DNA from 3 places in the Bradyrhizobium sp. SZCCHNPS1003 genome. Region 1 is predicted to be linked to each of the others. Evidence: predicted binding sites of a transcription regulator. Region 1 holds the regulator's gene; each other region holds the start of a gene.
What was found. The regulator PhoB, encoded in region 1, activates phosphate uptake and scavenging genes when phosphate is short. The targets are predictions, from matches to a motif close to TGTCATNNANCTGTCAT.

Region 1 (4,401 bases):
CGCTCTTCACGGCAAGGCGCTTCCGGATGCGCCGGCCAAGGTGACCGCGCGCAACCTCAACTTCTACTACGGCGACCATCACGCGCTGAAGAACATCAACCTGTCGCTGGGCACCAACCGCGTCACCGCGTTCATCGGCCCGTCCGGCTGCGGCAAGTCCACGCTGCTGCGCATCTTCAACCGGATGTACGATCTCTATCCGGGCCAGCGGGCGACCGGGCAGCTGATGCTCGACAACACCAACATCCTCGATCCCAAGCTCGATCTGAATCTGCTGCGCGCCCGGGTCGGCATGGTGTTCCAGAAGCCGACGCCGTTCCCGATGACGATCTACGAGAACATCGCCTTCGGCATCCGCCTCTATGAGAAGATATCGAAGTCGGAGATGGACGACCGGGTCGAGAAGGCGCTGCGCGGCGGCGCGCTGTGGAACGAGGTCAAGGACAAGCTCAACGCCTCGGGCCTGTCGCTGTCCGGCGGCCAGCAGCAGCGACTGTGCATCGCGCGCACCGTGGCGGTCCGGCCGGAGGTGATCTTGTTCGACGAGCCGTGCTCGGCGCTCGATCCGATCTCGACCGCCAAGGTCGAGGAGCTGATCCAGGAGCTCGCCGAAAACTACACAATCGCCATCGTGACGCATAACATGCAGCAGGCGGCGCGCGTCTCCGACAAGACCGCCTTCATGTATCTCGGCGAGCTGATCGAGTTCGACGACACCAGCAAGATCTTCACCTCGCCGAGTGATCGGCGGACCCAGGATTACATCACCGGCCGGTTCGGCTGACGCCGACGACATTGTCTTCAGGAGATCATCATGGCCAGTGAACATACCGCCAAGGCGTTCGACAGCGATCTGCAGGACCTCACCCGTCTGGTATCGGAGATGGGCGGCCTCGCGGAGCGGCTGATCGTCGATTCCGTCGATGCGCTGGTGCGGCGCGACATCGCGCTCGGCCAGAAGGTGGTCGCCACCGACGCCGAGGTCGACAAGCTGCAGCGCATCATCGAGGAGCGCGCCGTGCTCACGATCGCCCGTCGCCAGCCGATGGCGGTCGACCTGCGCGAGATCGTCGGCGCGATGCGCGTGGCGACCGATCTGGAGCGCATCGGCGACCTCGCCAAGAACATCGGCAAGCGCGTCGCGGCGCTGGAGAGCGACTTCCATCCGCTGAAGCTGATCCGCGGCCTCGAGCACATGACCGATCTGGTGCAGTCGCAGGTCAAGACGGTGCTGGACGCCTATGCCGCGCATGACCTGCCGGCGGCGATGACGGTGTGGAAGGGCGACGAGGAAGTCGACGCCATCTGCACCTCGCTGTTCCGCGAGCTCCTGACCTACATGATGGAGGATCCGCGCAACATCTCGTTCTGCATCCACCTGATGTTCTGCGCCAAGAACATCGAGCGCATCGGCGATCACGCGACCAACATCGCCGAGACTGTATTCTATATGATCGAAGGCCAGCAGATCATGGACAAGCGCCCGAAGGGCGACATGACGAGCTTCGCGACGACGATTCCCGGTAACTAAGAGAGACGGTTCAGACATGGGCGCCCGAATTCTGGTGGTGGAGGACGAGGAGGCGCTGACGACGCTGCTGCGCTACAACCTCGAGGCCGAAGGCTACGAGGTCGAGACCGTGGCGCGCGGCGACGAGGCCGACACGCGGCTGAAGGAGCGCGTTCCGGATCTCGTCGTGCTCGACTGGATGCTGCCGGGCCTCTCCGGCATCGAGCTGTGCCGCCGCCTGCGCGCGCGCTCCGAGACCCGGCAACTGCCGATCATCATGCTGACGGCGCGCGGCGAGGAGAGCGAGCGCGTGCGCGGACTCGCCACCGGCGCCGACGACTACATCGTCAAGCCGTTCTCGGTGCCGGAGCTCCTGGCGCGCGTGAAAGGCCTGCTGCGGCGGGCGAGCCCGGAGCGGCTGGCGACCGTGCTGTCCTATGGCGACATCGAGCTCGACCGCGAGAAACGCCGCGTGGCGCGCTCGGGGCGGCCGATCGATCTCGGCCCGACCGAATACCGCCTGCTCGAATTCTTCCTCGAGCACCCCGGCCGCGTGTTCAGCCGCGAACAGCTGCTCGACAGCGTCTGGGGCCGCGACATCTACATCGACGAGCGCACCGTCGACGTCCATATCGGCCGCCTGCGCAAGCTGCTCAATCCCGGCCGCGAGCAGGACCCGATCCGCACCGTGCGCGGCGCCGGTTATGCGCTCGATGATCGCTTCGCCAAGAGCGAGCAGGTGTAAGGGCGATGGGCGTGAGGATGAAGAAGGTGTGAGGCGCGAGCGGGCCCGATTGAGGAGATCGCGGTCCGCTTTCCGCCACGCCGCCGCCGTCTTGATCGTGTCTGCTTCGTGGCCCGTCACGATGTTTCGGTCCCAGCGGACGCCCTTGATCAAGACCATCATCATATCTCTTGTCATGCTGCTCGGCAGCCTGGCGGGCGCCACGGCCGCCGAGCTCGAAGACGCGGTCGCGGCGGCAGGCAACGGGCAGCATGCGGCGGCGATGCGACGGCTGCTGCCGCTGGCCGCCAAGGGCGATGCGCGGGCGCAGTTCGACGTCGGCTTCATGCAGGCGTTCGGCTGGGGCGTGCCGCGTAATCCGAGCGAGGCGCTGGCGTGGTACCGCAAGGCCGCCGATCAGGGGCTCGCCGTCGCGCAACATTATCTCGGCATCGCCTACGTCAACGGCGAGGGTGTTGCCTCCAACTACGGCGAAGCCAGTCGCTGGTTCAGCCGCGCCGCGGCGCAGGGTTTCGCCCAGTCGCAATACATGCTCGGCCTGATGCTGCTCGACGGCCGCGGTGTGAAACAGGACGTCGTGCAAGGCTATGCCTGGCTGGTGATGGCGGGCCGTAGCGGCGTGCGATCGGCCGGCCGCGACGTGCAGCGGGTCAGGTTGACCGAGCCGCAGCGCGTCCAGGCCCAGAGCGCCATTGCGTCCTGGCAGCCGAAACCGGAATCGGCGGATGCGGGCATTGCCACTCCGCGTCCGGAGCAATTGCTCGGGCTCGATCGCCACATCGGCGAGGTCGTCGATCCCACCTCCTGGCCGGCGTCGTCGATCGGCGTCGTCACCGTCGCGCAATACTCGAGCGGCGGCTGGTGCACCGGCACCCTGGTGGCGCCGCGCGTCGTGCTCACCGCCGCGCATTGCGTCTTCAACGGCGTGGCGCAGGTCAGCCCCGGCAATGTCCGCTTCCTGGCCGGCATGAACCGTGGCACGCCGGCGGCATCGTCGGTCGCCGACAAGCTGATCGTGGCGCCCGATTTCGTCCCGACCCGGCACGACAGATGGTCGCTCGACCGCTCGCCCGCCGATTGGGCGCTGATCGTGCTGAAGGATGCTCTGCCGTCGAAGCCGGTGGCGGTCAAGGCGCTGACCCGCGAGGAGCTCGCGGCTGCGACCACGGCCGGAACCATCTCCGAGATCGGCTATGGCCAGGAGCGGCGCTATTCGCCGACCGGCCAGCGCAATTGCAGCGCCGGCATGACCGGGGATGCCCGGCTGTTGACAGTGCATTGCCTGGCCAATTTCGGCTATTCGGGCTCGCCGATCCTGGCCGAGGTCGGCGGGGAGCCGGCCGTGGTCGGCATCTTCTCGGCGTTCCACGAGGAGACCCGGCTGATGTTCGCCGCCCCCGCGAGCCAGTTCGAGGCGGTCGTGCGCCGCGAGATCGCGGCGCAGAGTGCCTCGGCGCGGTGAGGGAAGGAGCGAGAGAGACGAGGTCCCGCCGCTGGTCATGATCTGTGCGTGACTGGATAGCGGGTTGCCAAGCGAGAGGGCGGTCCGGGAAGCGCCACCCAGGTTTTCCTGCAGCTTTCGCCTGCAGCGGGGCCTTTACCGAACTGGCCTAGCTCTTGCTATAGTCCGAGTATGACGATTGTTCCAATTGATCATCCTCGGGCCGCGCGGCTGCTGTGGTGGCGGTCGCAGCCCGGCCGCAACGTTGCGCTCGTCGGCGGGCTGGTCGCGGCCAACGCGCTCGCCTGGGCCTGGGCATTCGCGCTCTACGCCGACCGGCCCGCCATCGTCGGCACCGCGATGCTGGCTTGGCTGCTCGGACTGCGCCATGCGGTCGATGCGGATCACATCGCGGCGATTGACAACGTCGTGCGGAAGCTGGTGCAGGACGGTAGCGCCCCGCGCGCCGCCGGCCTCTATTTTGCGCTCGGCCATTCCAGCGTCGTCGTCATCGCCACCATCGTCGTGAGCCTCATCGCCGGCGCCGACCTCCTGGATGAAGAGAGCGCGATCAGGGCGATCGGCGGCGTCATCGGCACGTCGGTATCGGCCGGCTTCCTGCTGCTTATCGCGTTGGCGAACCTCATTCTGTTCGTGAACCTCTGGCGCCGCGCCGCACAGCCGCAGTCCGAGATGGAAACCGCC
Region 2 (4,401 bases), on a different contig from region 1:
CCGGCACGGCATCCACGTCCGGCGCTTTCCGGCTCAGCCGAGCTGGCTGCGCTTCGGCCTGCCGGGCAATGCGTCCGAGTGGCACCGGCTGGCGCCGGCGCTCGGCGATGCCTTCTAACCGAGCACGCAGGCGGCAAGCAGCAGCGTTTCCGTGACCTCGATGCTGGCGCCATGGCAATCGCCGGTGATGCCGCCGAGCCGCCATTGCCAGTAGAACGCGACCGCCGGAACGAGACCAATCGCAACCAGCGTCGGTACCGCGCCGGCGAGCGCACCGATCGCGAGTCCGCCGCCCCAGGCGACGATGACGTTCCAGCCGACGCTGTTCGAGATGCTCGCCCCCAGCCCCGGCTTCAGCGACAGCAGCGTCTTGTTGCACACCAGCGTTCCCCAGCGCGCCCAGGCCGGGATCAGCACGAGCGCCCAGGCCGTCGGCCCCGTCGCCAGCTCGGCGATCAGCACCAGCTTCGCGGCGATCTGCAGGGATATCGCGACGACAGCGAAGCTGCCGGCGTGGGGATCGCCAAGCACGGCGATGAAGCGCTCCGGCTTGCCATGCGAGGCGCCGAACGCATCGGCGACGTCGCCGAGCCCATCGAGATGCAGCGCGCCGGTGATCCCGATCCAGGCGACCAGCACGGTCAGCGCGACGATCCACGGATCGGCATCATGAAAAAGGCGGGCGACCAGCGCCAGACAGGCGCCAATCACCAGTCCGGCTGCCGGAAACCAGACCGACGCCCGCGCCAGATCGTCCGGTCGTAACTCAGCGACCCGCGGTGTCGGCAGCCGTGTCAGGAATTGCAATGCGATCCAGAATTCACGAAGCATCATGGCTGGATGATCTCGACGATTTCGCCCCAAGGTACACCATCATCGCCCTGCCCGGCTTCGAGCGTGATCCGCGTACCAGGGCGAATGCGTAAGCTCCACAGCTGGTGCAGCGGCCAGCCGAGCAGATGCGAGAGCGCTGCGCGTATGGCGCCGCCATGGGTCACCACGAGAACCGGCGCAGGCTCGGGCCGGACAAGGATATGATGTGTTGCGCGCGCCACTCGCGCCTGCAAATCGGACCAGCTCTCACCGCCCGGCGCCCGGACCTCAGCATCGGCATGGAAGGTGTCGAGCAAGGCTTCGCCTCCGGGCTCCGCGGCGATGTCGCGATGCGTCCGCCCGTCCCAGCGTCCGAAATCGAGCTCGCTCCAATCCGCATCGATGTCCAGCGCACAGTTGGTCTGCCGGGCATAATCCTCCGCTGCCGCACGTGCGCGCGCCAACGGCGAGCTGACGACGCTGTGCCAGATCAGGCTCCGCGTCTGCCGCCGGAATTGATCCCAGCCGAGGTCGCTGAGCGGCGGGTCGGTACGGCCGTCGAGATAGCCGTCCCGTCCTGTCGTCCCGTGCCGCAGCAGATCGATCCGCATCAGGACTTGGCTCCCGAGACGGCGGCCTCCGCAAAGGTGGCCATGCCCCCGTGGAGCGCGCAGGCCAACCGAATGATCGGCAGCGCAGTGGCGGCGCCCGAGGCCTCGCCAAGCCGCAGATCGAGGTCGATCAGCGGACGGGCACCGAGCGCGTCGAGCACGATGGCGTGGCCGCGCTCGGCCGAGCGATGCGAGAACAGCAGCCACGGACGGCAGGAGGGATTGAGGCGGACGGCGGCCAGCGCCGCGACAGAGACGATGAAGCCGTCGACCAGCACCGGCCAGCGCCGCTGCGCGGCGGCGACGATCGCGCCGGCCATCGCAATGATCTCGAAACCGCCGACGGCGGCCAGGACGTCCGCGACGGCCGCTCCCGTCGTGAGCCCGTGTCGCCCCAACGCATCGGCAATCACCGCAGCCTTCCTGGCCCGTCCGTCGGCGTCGAGCCCGGTGCCGCTGCCGACGATGTCCGCGGGCGCGCATGACAGCAGCGCGGCGGCAATCGCTGCCGCCGATGTCGTGTTGCCGATCCCCATCTCGCCGAAGATCACGAGTTGCGGCGCGTGATCGGCCTGCCGCACCACCGCGCGCCGTCCGGCTTCGGCCGCAAACGCGACCTCCTCCAGCGTCAGCGCCGCCTCGGTGCTGAAGTCGCGCGTGCCGCGCCGCGGCTTGTCGACGATCACGCCGGGCACCGGCTCGCTCGCCAGCGTGCCGACGTCGACCACCTCCAGCGGACAGCCGAGGTTGCGCGCCAGCACCGAGATCGCTGCGCCACCGGCCGCGAAGTTGTGCAGCATCTGCACCGTCACTTCCGGCGGATACGCCGACACGCCCCGCGCCGCGATGCCATGGTCCCCCGCGAACAGCACCACCGGGACCCGATCGGCCCCCGGCCGCTCCAACGCCTGCAGCGCCGCCAGCTCGACCGCCACCTGCTCCAATCGCCCAAGGGCGCCAATCGGCTTGGTCAACTGGGCCTGGCGTTCCAGCGCCGCCTGCCGATGGAGCTCGGACGGCGCCACACAATCAAGGCTGATCCATTCGGGAAGCACCACGGATCCTTTCAGCATCACTCGGGTTCGGGACGATTGCCACTGCGAGGCGACCGAGACAAGCTCCGTGAGGCGCCCTATTGTCATCGAAGCGTCATCGAACGTGACGACAGGTGGCTGCCCACCCAGCCCGAAAGACTCTCATGGAATACTTCCGCCGCTTCACCTTCCTGTTCGCCGCGCCCGTGTTCGAGACCGACGACCTTGCGGGGCTCCGCTTCAACCAGATCATCGAGGAGATCCAGCGCTCGGGCTTCGAGGTGGTGCGCGCCCGCAAGCTGGAGGACGCCGAGATCGCCGTGCAGACGGATGCCGCGATCGGCTGCATGGTCGTCGATTGGGGCAAGAAGGGCCTGGAAGGCAAGACGGCGTCGCTGATCAACCTGATGCGCCGTCGCGGACTGGACTTCCCGATCATCCTCCTGATCCGCCGCAAGCGGTTCGAGGATCTGCCGGTCGAGGTGCTCGACTTCATCGACGGATACGTCTTCCTGTCGGAGGAGACTCCAGCCTTCATCGCCAAGAACCTGGTCAGCCGGCTGAAGCAATATGCCGAGACACTGAAGACGCCATTCTTCGGCGCGCTGGTCGACTATGCCGAGGAAGGCAACCAGCTCTGGACCTGCCCCGGGCACAATGGCGGCGTGTTCTATAGCCGCAGCCCGATCGGCCGGGTCTTCGTCGAGCATCTCGGCGAGGCCGTGTTCCGCGACGATCTCGACAATTCCGTGCTCGATCTCGGCGATCTCCTGACCCATGAGGGGCCGGCGCTGCGCGCGCAGAAGGAAGCCGCGCAGATCTTCGGCGCCGAGAAGACCTATTTCGTCCTCAACGGTACCTCGACCTCCAACAAGGTCGTGCTCGGGGCCCTGGTCACCGACGGCGACCTCGTGCTGTTCGATCGCAACAACCACAAGGCCGCTCATCACGGCGCACTGCTGATTTCGGGCGGCGTCCCGATCTACATCCCAACGGTTCGCAACCCCTGGGGCCTGATCGGCCCGATGCGCTGGGATCTGCTGGACGAAGAGCATCTGCGACAGCAGATCCGCGACAACCCGCTGGTCAAGGACCCCGACGCCTGGCGCAAGGAGCGGCCGTTCCGCGTCGCGGTGGTCGAGGAGTGCACCTATGACGGCACGATCCACAGCGCCGAGATGATCCTGAAGCGGATCGGGCATCTCTGCGACTACATCATGTTCGACGAGGCCTGGGCGGGCTTCATGAAATTCCACCCGCTCTACGCCGGCCGCTTCGCCATGGGCCTCGGCGAGCTCGGACCCGACGCCCCCGGCATCATCGCCACGCAATCGACCCACAAGCAGCTCGCGAGCTTCTCCCAGGCCTCGCAGATCCACGTCAAGGACCGCCACATCAAGGGCCAGCGGCGGCGGGTCGAGCATCGCCGCTTCAACGAAAGCTTCATGCAGCACGCCTCGACCTCGCCGTTCTATCCGCTGTTCGCCTCGCTGGACGTCGGCGCGCAGATGATGAAGGGCCGCTCCGGCGAGGTGCTGTGGGACGACACGATCCGACTCGGAATCGAATTGCGCAAGAAGATCAGGACGATGCGCCGGGAATTCGAGGAGAAGGAGAAGGATCCGGCGCGGCGCTGGTTCTTCGAGCCGTTCGTGCCGGACCGGGTGTCGATCCCCGATGCGGCCAATCCCGGGGCTAGCCATGACGTGGCCTGGGAGGCGATTTCGACCGACCAGCTCGCGACCGATACCGCGCTGTGGCAGCTCACGCCGGGCGCGGCCTGGCACGGCTTTCCGGATCTCGCCCCCGGCTTCGCAATGACCGATCCGAACAAGCTGACCCTGCTGACCCCGGGCTTCGATCGCGCCACCGGCGGCTATGCCGATCACGGCATCCCGGCTCCGATCGTCGCGCAATATCTGCGCGAGAACCGCATCGTGGCG
Region 3 (4,401 bases), on a different contig from region 1:
TTGAGACCGAATGCGACGAGCATTCCGGCCATCGTGCCGACGTAGCTGATCAGCAGCGTCTCTGCCAGCAGCTTGATCCACTTCTTGAAGCCCCAGAACCATTCGGGCAGATTGGTCCAGACCCGCTGCCCGTCGTCGAGCGCGAAGATGCGATCGAAGTAGCTGATGAAGTTGCCGAAGTAAGTATAGAACGTCCGCAGATTGACCTCGGCACCGATGGCCGCGGCGAAGAGCACCGCCAGGAATACCATGGCGGACAGGGCAAGACGCAATCGACGGCGCGAAACGGCCCGCCGATAGGTCTCGTTCAGAGCCGCAAGCTGCTGGCTCGGAAGGATCGAAACGGCAACAGCCATCGGCTTCGTGCTGCTCTTGGTTCGGACGTGTGAGGGATTCTTCAACGGACGAGCCGGGCCCCACGGGACCCGGCTCACCATCGATGGATCGTCGATCAGGACGCCTTCTTGCGCAGGCTGTCGACGAATTTGATCAGGTCGATCGTGCCGTCCCAGTCCTTCGTCGTGGCAGGGTGGAAGCCCTTCTTCTGGCCGTCGGAGAGACGGTCGAAGGCGGCCTTGTCCTTGATCGGCGCATCGAAGAAGGCCTTGGCGATCGCCGATTTCAGATCGTCCGGCAGGTCCGTGTTGTAGGCGTAGGGGCCGTTGATGATCGGCGCCGACTTGTGAATGATGCGGAAGTCGTCCTTCTTCATCGGCGAACCGTCAGCGTTCTTCAGCATGCCCTTGGTCAGCATCTGGGCCAACGTCGAATCGTTGTCGCTCGTCCATTGGTTGGCCGCGATGTCGACAGTCCCCTGGGACAGGGCCAGCACCGCGTTCTCGTGGCTGCCGGTGAAGACAACCTTGCCAAAATACGTCTCGGCGTCGGTCACGCCCATTTTGTTGAGCTCGAAGCGGGGCACGTTGTTGCCCGACGTTGAGTTCGGATCGACGAGGCCGAGATTCTTGCCCTTGAGGTCTTCGACCTTCCGGTACGGGCTGCTCGCCTTGACGAAGAACACCGAATAATAGCCGGTGCTGCCGTCGGAGTTGATGTCGTTGGCGAAGGCATCGGTCTTGACGCCGGTGAGCCGGGCGCGGGCAAACGACGCCGAGCCATAGCTCGCGATGTGGATGTTGCCGGCGCGCTGGCCTTCGATCACGGCCGCGTAATCGTTGGCGATACGCAGCGTCACCTTCACGCCCAGCTCTTTCGAGAGATAGTTCACGAAAGGCGTCCAGCGCTCGGTGACACCCGAGGCGTTCTCTGCCGGGACCACGGCGAAGGTCAGCTCAGGATACTTCGCCTTCCAGTCCTCGGCTGACGCCGAGGCCGTGAAAGCCAGCGCAGCGACGCCCGCCAGAACGATGCGACGATTGATCATAACATGCCCTCTTGTTGCAGTAAGTAACAGGTCTCGCCCCCGCGCCATGCGGAAGCTCGAGCTTGCAGAAATCCGCGTCTCAGGCCACGGCGGCTTCGCCGAGTGCCGGCACCGTTGCCGCCGGTGCCGGATGGATCGAACCCATCACCTCGTCCGCCTCGAGATCGTAGAGCTCACGTGCGATCTGCGCCGTCAGCGCCGACGGCACGTCGTCGAACACGATCCGTCCGGTCGCCATGCCGATCAGGCGATCGCAATAGCTGCGCGCCAGATCGAGCGAATGCAGATTGCAGACGACGGTGATGCCGAAATGCTTGTTGATGCGCAGCAGCGCGTCCATCACGATCTTGGTGTTACGGGGATCGAGCGAGGCGATCGGCTCGTCTGCGAGAATGATCTCGGGGTTCTGCACCATCGCGCGCGCGATCGCGACGCGCTGCTGCTGCCCGCCCGAGAGCTGATCGGCGCGCTGCGCTGCGAGGGAGGCCATGTCGAACTGCTCGAGCGCGGACAGCGCCATGGCGACATCCTCCGCCGGCCAGAGCTGCGCCAGCGAGCGCCACGACGGGATTTCGGCGAGTCGCCCCATCAGCACGTTCGTCAGCACGTCCAATCGGCCGACCAGATTGAACTGCTGGAAGATCATCGCCGAGCGCGCACGCCACTGCCGCAGATCGCGGCCGCGCAGCGCCGTCACATCGAGATCCTTGAAGAGGATGCGGCCGCCGCTCACCGGGCTCAGACGATTGATGGACCGCAGCAGGGTCGACTTGCCGGCTCCGGAACGCCCGATCACGCCGACGAAGCTGCCGGGTGCAACTGAGAAGGATGCATTGTCGACTGCGGCTTTCATGCCAAAACGGCACGTCAGGCCATCCACCACCAGCATTGAATTCTCCAGACGCCTCGCTCTGGCCTATCGCTAGCGTCTGGATTCTACAGTTATGTGACAGCGACACCGCAGCGCCGCACTCGTCCACACGCCGGTCGCAGTCATGCAGATGTCACGCGCCTGTCATAGGGGAGATCCGACACCTTCACAGATGTAGAGAGTAGAGTCAGGACGTGAGATGGCCGGCAAGTCGCTTTCAATTGAACCAACCGTTGACCCTTCGGCCAAGCTCCAGGACGTGACGCTTGGCGCCTATTGTGAGGTCGGCGCCCGCACCATCCTGCAGGAGGTGACGATGGGCGACTACTCCTATGTGGTCAACGATTCCCAGATCACCTACACGACGATCGGGAAGTTCTGTTCGATCGCGGCGATGACCCGGATCAATCCGGGCAACCACCCGATGCAGCGGGCGACGCAGGCCCATTTCACCTATCGCGCCAGCGCCTATTTTCCAGGAGAGCCCGACGATGTGGAGTTCTTCGCCTGGCGGAGAGAGCATCATGTCCAGATCGGACACGATGTCTGGATCGGCCATGGCGCGATCGTGCTGCCGGGCCGCAACATCGGCACCGGCGCGGTCGTGGCGGCCGGAGCCATCGTCACCAAGGACGTTCCGGCCTATACCATCGTCGCCGGCAATCCGGCGCGGCCGATCAAGCGCCGGTTTCCGCGCGAGGTCGAGCAGCGGCTGCTGGATCTGGCGTGGTGGGATTGGAATCACGAGGCGCTGCGCGCGGCGCTGCCGGATTTCCGCAAGCTCGCGATCACTGCGTTTCTCGACAAATACGAGGCTGCCCTCGACGCGCGCGTCGCGGTGCGGCAGAGTGCCGCCCCATGACCGATATCTCCATCTCGCGGGGCCGCTGCCTCGTCGATACCGACCTCGTAGACACTTCCTTGATCATATCCGGCGGCGTGATCGCTGGCATCGGGACACCGGGACGCCGGTCGGGTCTCGAACTCGATGCGGAGGGGCTCACCGTGCTCCCCGGCATCGTCGACATCCACGGCGATGCGTTCGAGCGCCAGATGATGCCGCGCGCCGGGGTCGACTTCCCGACCGACGTCGCGCTGATCGACAGCGACCGCCAGGCCATCAGCAATGGCATCACCACGGTCTTTCACGCGACGACCTGGTCATGGGAGCCGGGCCTGCGCAGCGCCGACAATGCGCGGCGCCTGCTCGAATCGATCGAAGCGCTTCGCCCGCGGCTCGCAGCCGACACGCGCTTCCATCTGCGCCACGAGACCTTCAATCTCGACGACGAGGAGGAGATCTGGCAATGGCTCGCCGACCGGCGCGTCGACCTGTTCGCCTTCAACGATCACATGGACTCGACGGTGGCGAGTCTGGACAAGCCGCACAAGCGCCAGCGCATGGTCGACCGCACCGGCCTGCCCGGCGCGGAGTTCGACCGGTTGGTCGCGCGCATCGCCGCTCGCGCCGATGCCGTTCCGGCCTCGATCGCGCGGCTGGCCGAGATCGCACGCAAGGCTGGTGTCCGCATGCTGTCGCACGACGACGACAGCCCGGCCATGCGCAAGGCCTTTCGCAGCCAGGGAGTGACCATTGCAGAATTTCCGGTCAACGAGGAGACTGCACGCGAGGCCGCTCAAGGGGGCGACGCGATCGTATTCGGCGCGCCCAACGTCGTCCGTGGCGGCAGCCATACCGGGTGGACGAAGGCCAGCGACATGATCGCCAAGGGCCTCTGCTCGGTGCTGGCCTCCGACTACTACTATCCCGCGCCGCTGCTGGCAGCGTACCGGCTTGCTGCCGACGGCGTTCTTTCGCTGGCGCGCGCCTGGGATCTGATCTCGGGCGGCCCTGCACGCGCAGCCGGGCTGGCGGACCGCGGCATGCTCGCCGAGGGCCGCCGCGCCGATATCATTCTGGTCGACGACCGCGTACCGTTGCGCCCCCGCGTCGTCGCTGTGATCGCGTCCGGCCGGCTGGTCTATCTCACCGAGACGGACCGGCTGAACGCCCGGCCGGCGCATGCCATGGCGGCGGAGTAGCAAATCATGGCCAATTTTCCGCGCTATGCGATCTACTATGCTCCACCAGCAACAGCCGACCTGGCGGAATTCGGCGCGCGCCTGCTCGGTTACGACGCGTGGA

Region 2: the regulator PhoB is predicted to act here: its motif matches at 2,561-2,577, upstream of QX126_RS31240 (Orn/Lys/Arg decarboxylase N-terminal domain-containing protein).
Region 3: the regulator PhoB is predicted to act here: its motif matches at 2,387-2,403, upstream of phnC (phosphonate ABC transporter ATP-binding protein).

Annotation. Positions count from the first base shown of each region.
Region 1 is NZ_JAUHIU010000001.1:316,922-321,322, reverse strand. It holds gene pstB (phosphate ABC transporter ATP-binding protein PstB) at 1-784, shown strand, start outside; gene phoU (phosphate signaling complex protein PhoU) at 815-1,531, shown strand; gene phoB (phosphate regulon transcriptional regulator PhoB) at 1,548-2,255, shown strand; gene QX126_RS01470 (trypsin-like serine protease) at 2,401-3,717, shown strand; gene QX126_RS01465 (HoxN/HupN/NixA family nickel/cobalt transporter) at 3,889-4,401, shown strand, end outside.
Region 2 is NZ_JAUHIU010000028.1:7,349-11,749, reverse strand. It holds gene cobD (threonine-phosphate decarboxylase CobD) at 1-118, shown strand, start outside; gene cobS (adenosylcobinamide-GDP ribazoletransferase) at 115-834, opposite strand; gene QX126_RS31250 (histidine phosphatase family protein) at 831-1,424, opposite strand; gene cobT (nicotinate-nucleotide--dimethylbenzimidazole phosphoribosyltransferase) at 1,424-2,479, opposite strand; gene QX126_RS31240 (Orn/Lys/Arg decarboxylase N-terminal domain-containing protein) at 2,623-4,401, shown strand, end outside.
Region 3 is NZ_JAUHIU010000025.1:19,792-24,192, forward strand. It holds gene phnE (phosphonate ABC transporter, permease protein PhnE) at 1-356, opposite strand, end outside; gene phnD (phosphonate ABC transporter substrate-binding protein) at 452-1,384, opposite strand; gene phnC (phosphonate ABC transporter ATP-binding protein) at 1,464-2,273, opposite strand; gene QX126_RS30325 (chloramphenicol acetyltransferase) at 2,455-3,117, shown strand; gene QX126_RS30330 (alpha-D-ribose 1-methylphosphonate 5-triphosphate diphosphatase) at 3,114-4,298, shown strand; gene QX126_RS30335 (DUF1045 domain-containing protein) at 4,305-4,401, shown strand, end outside.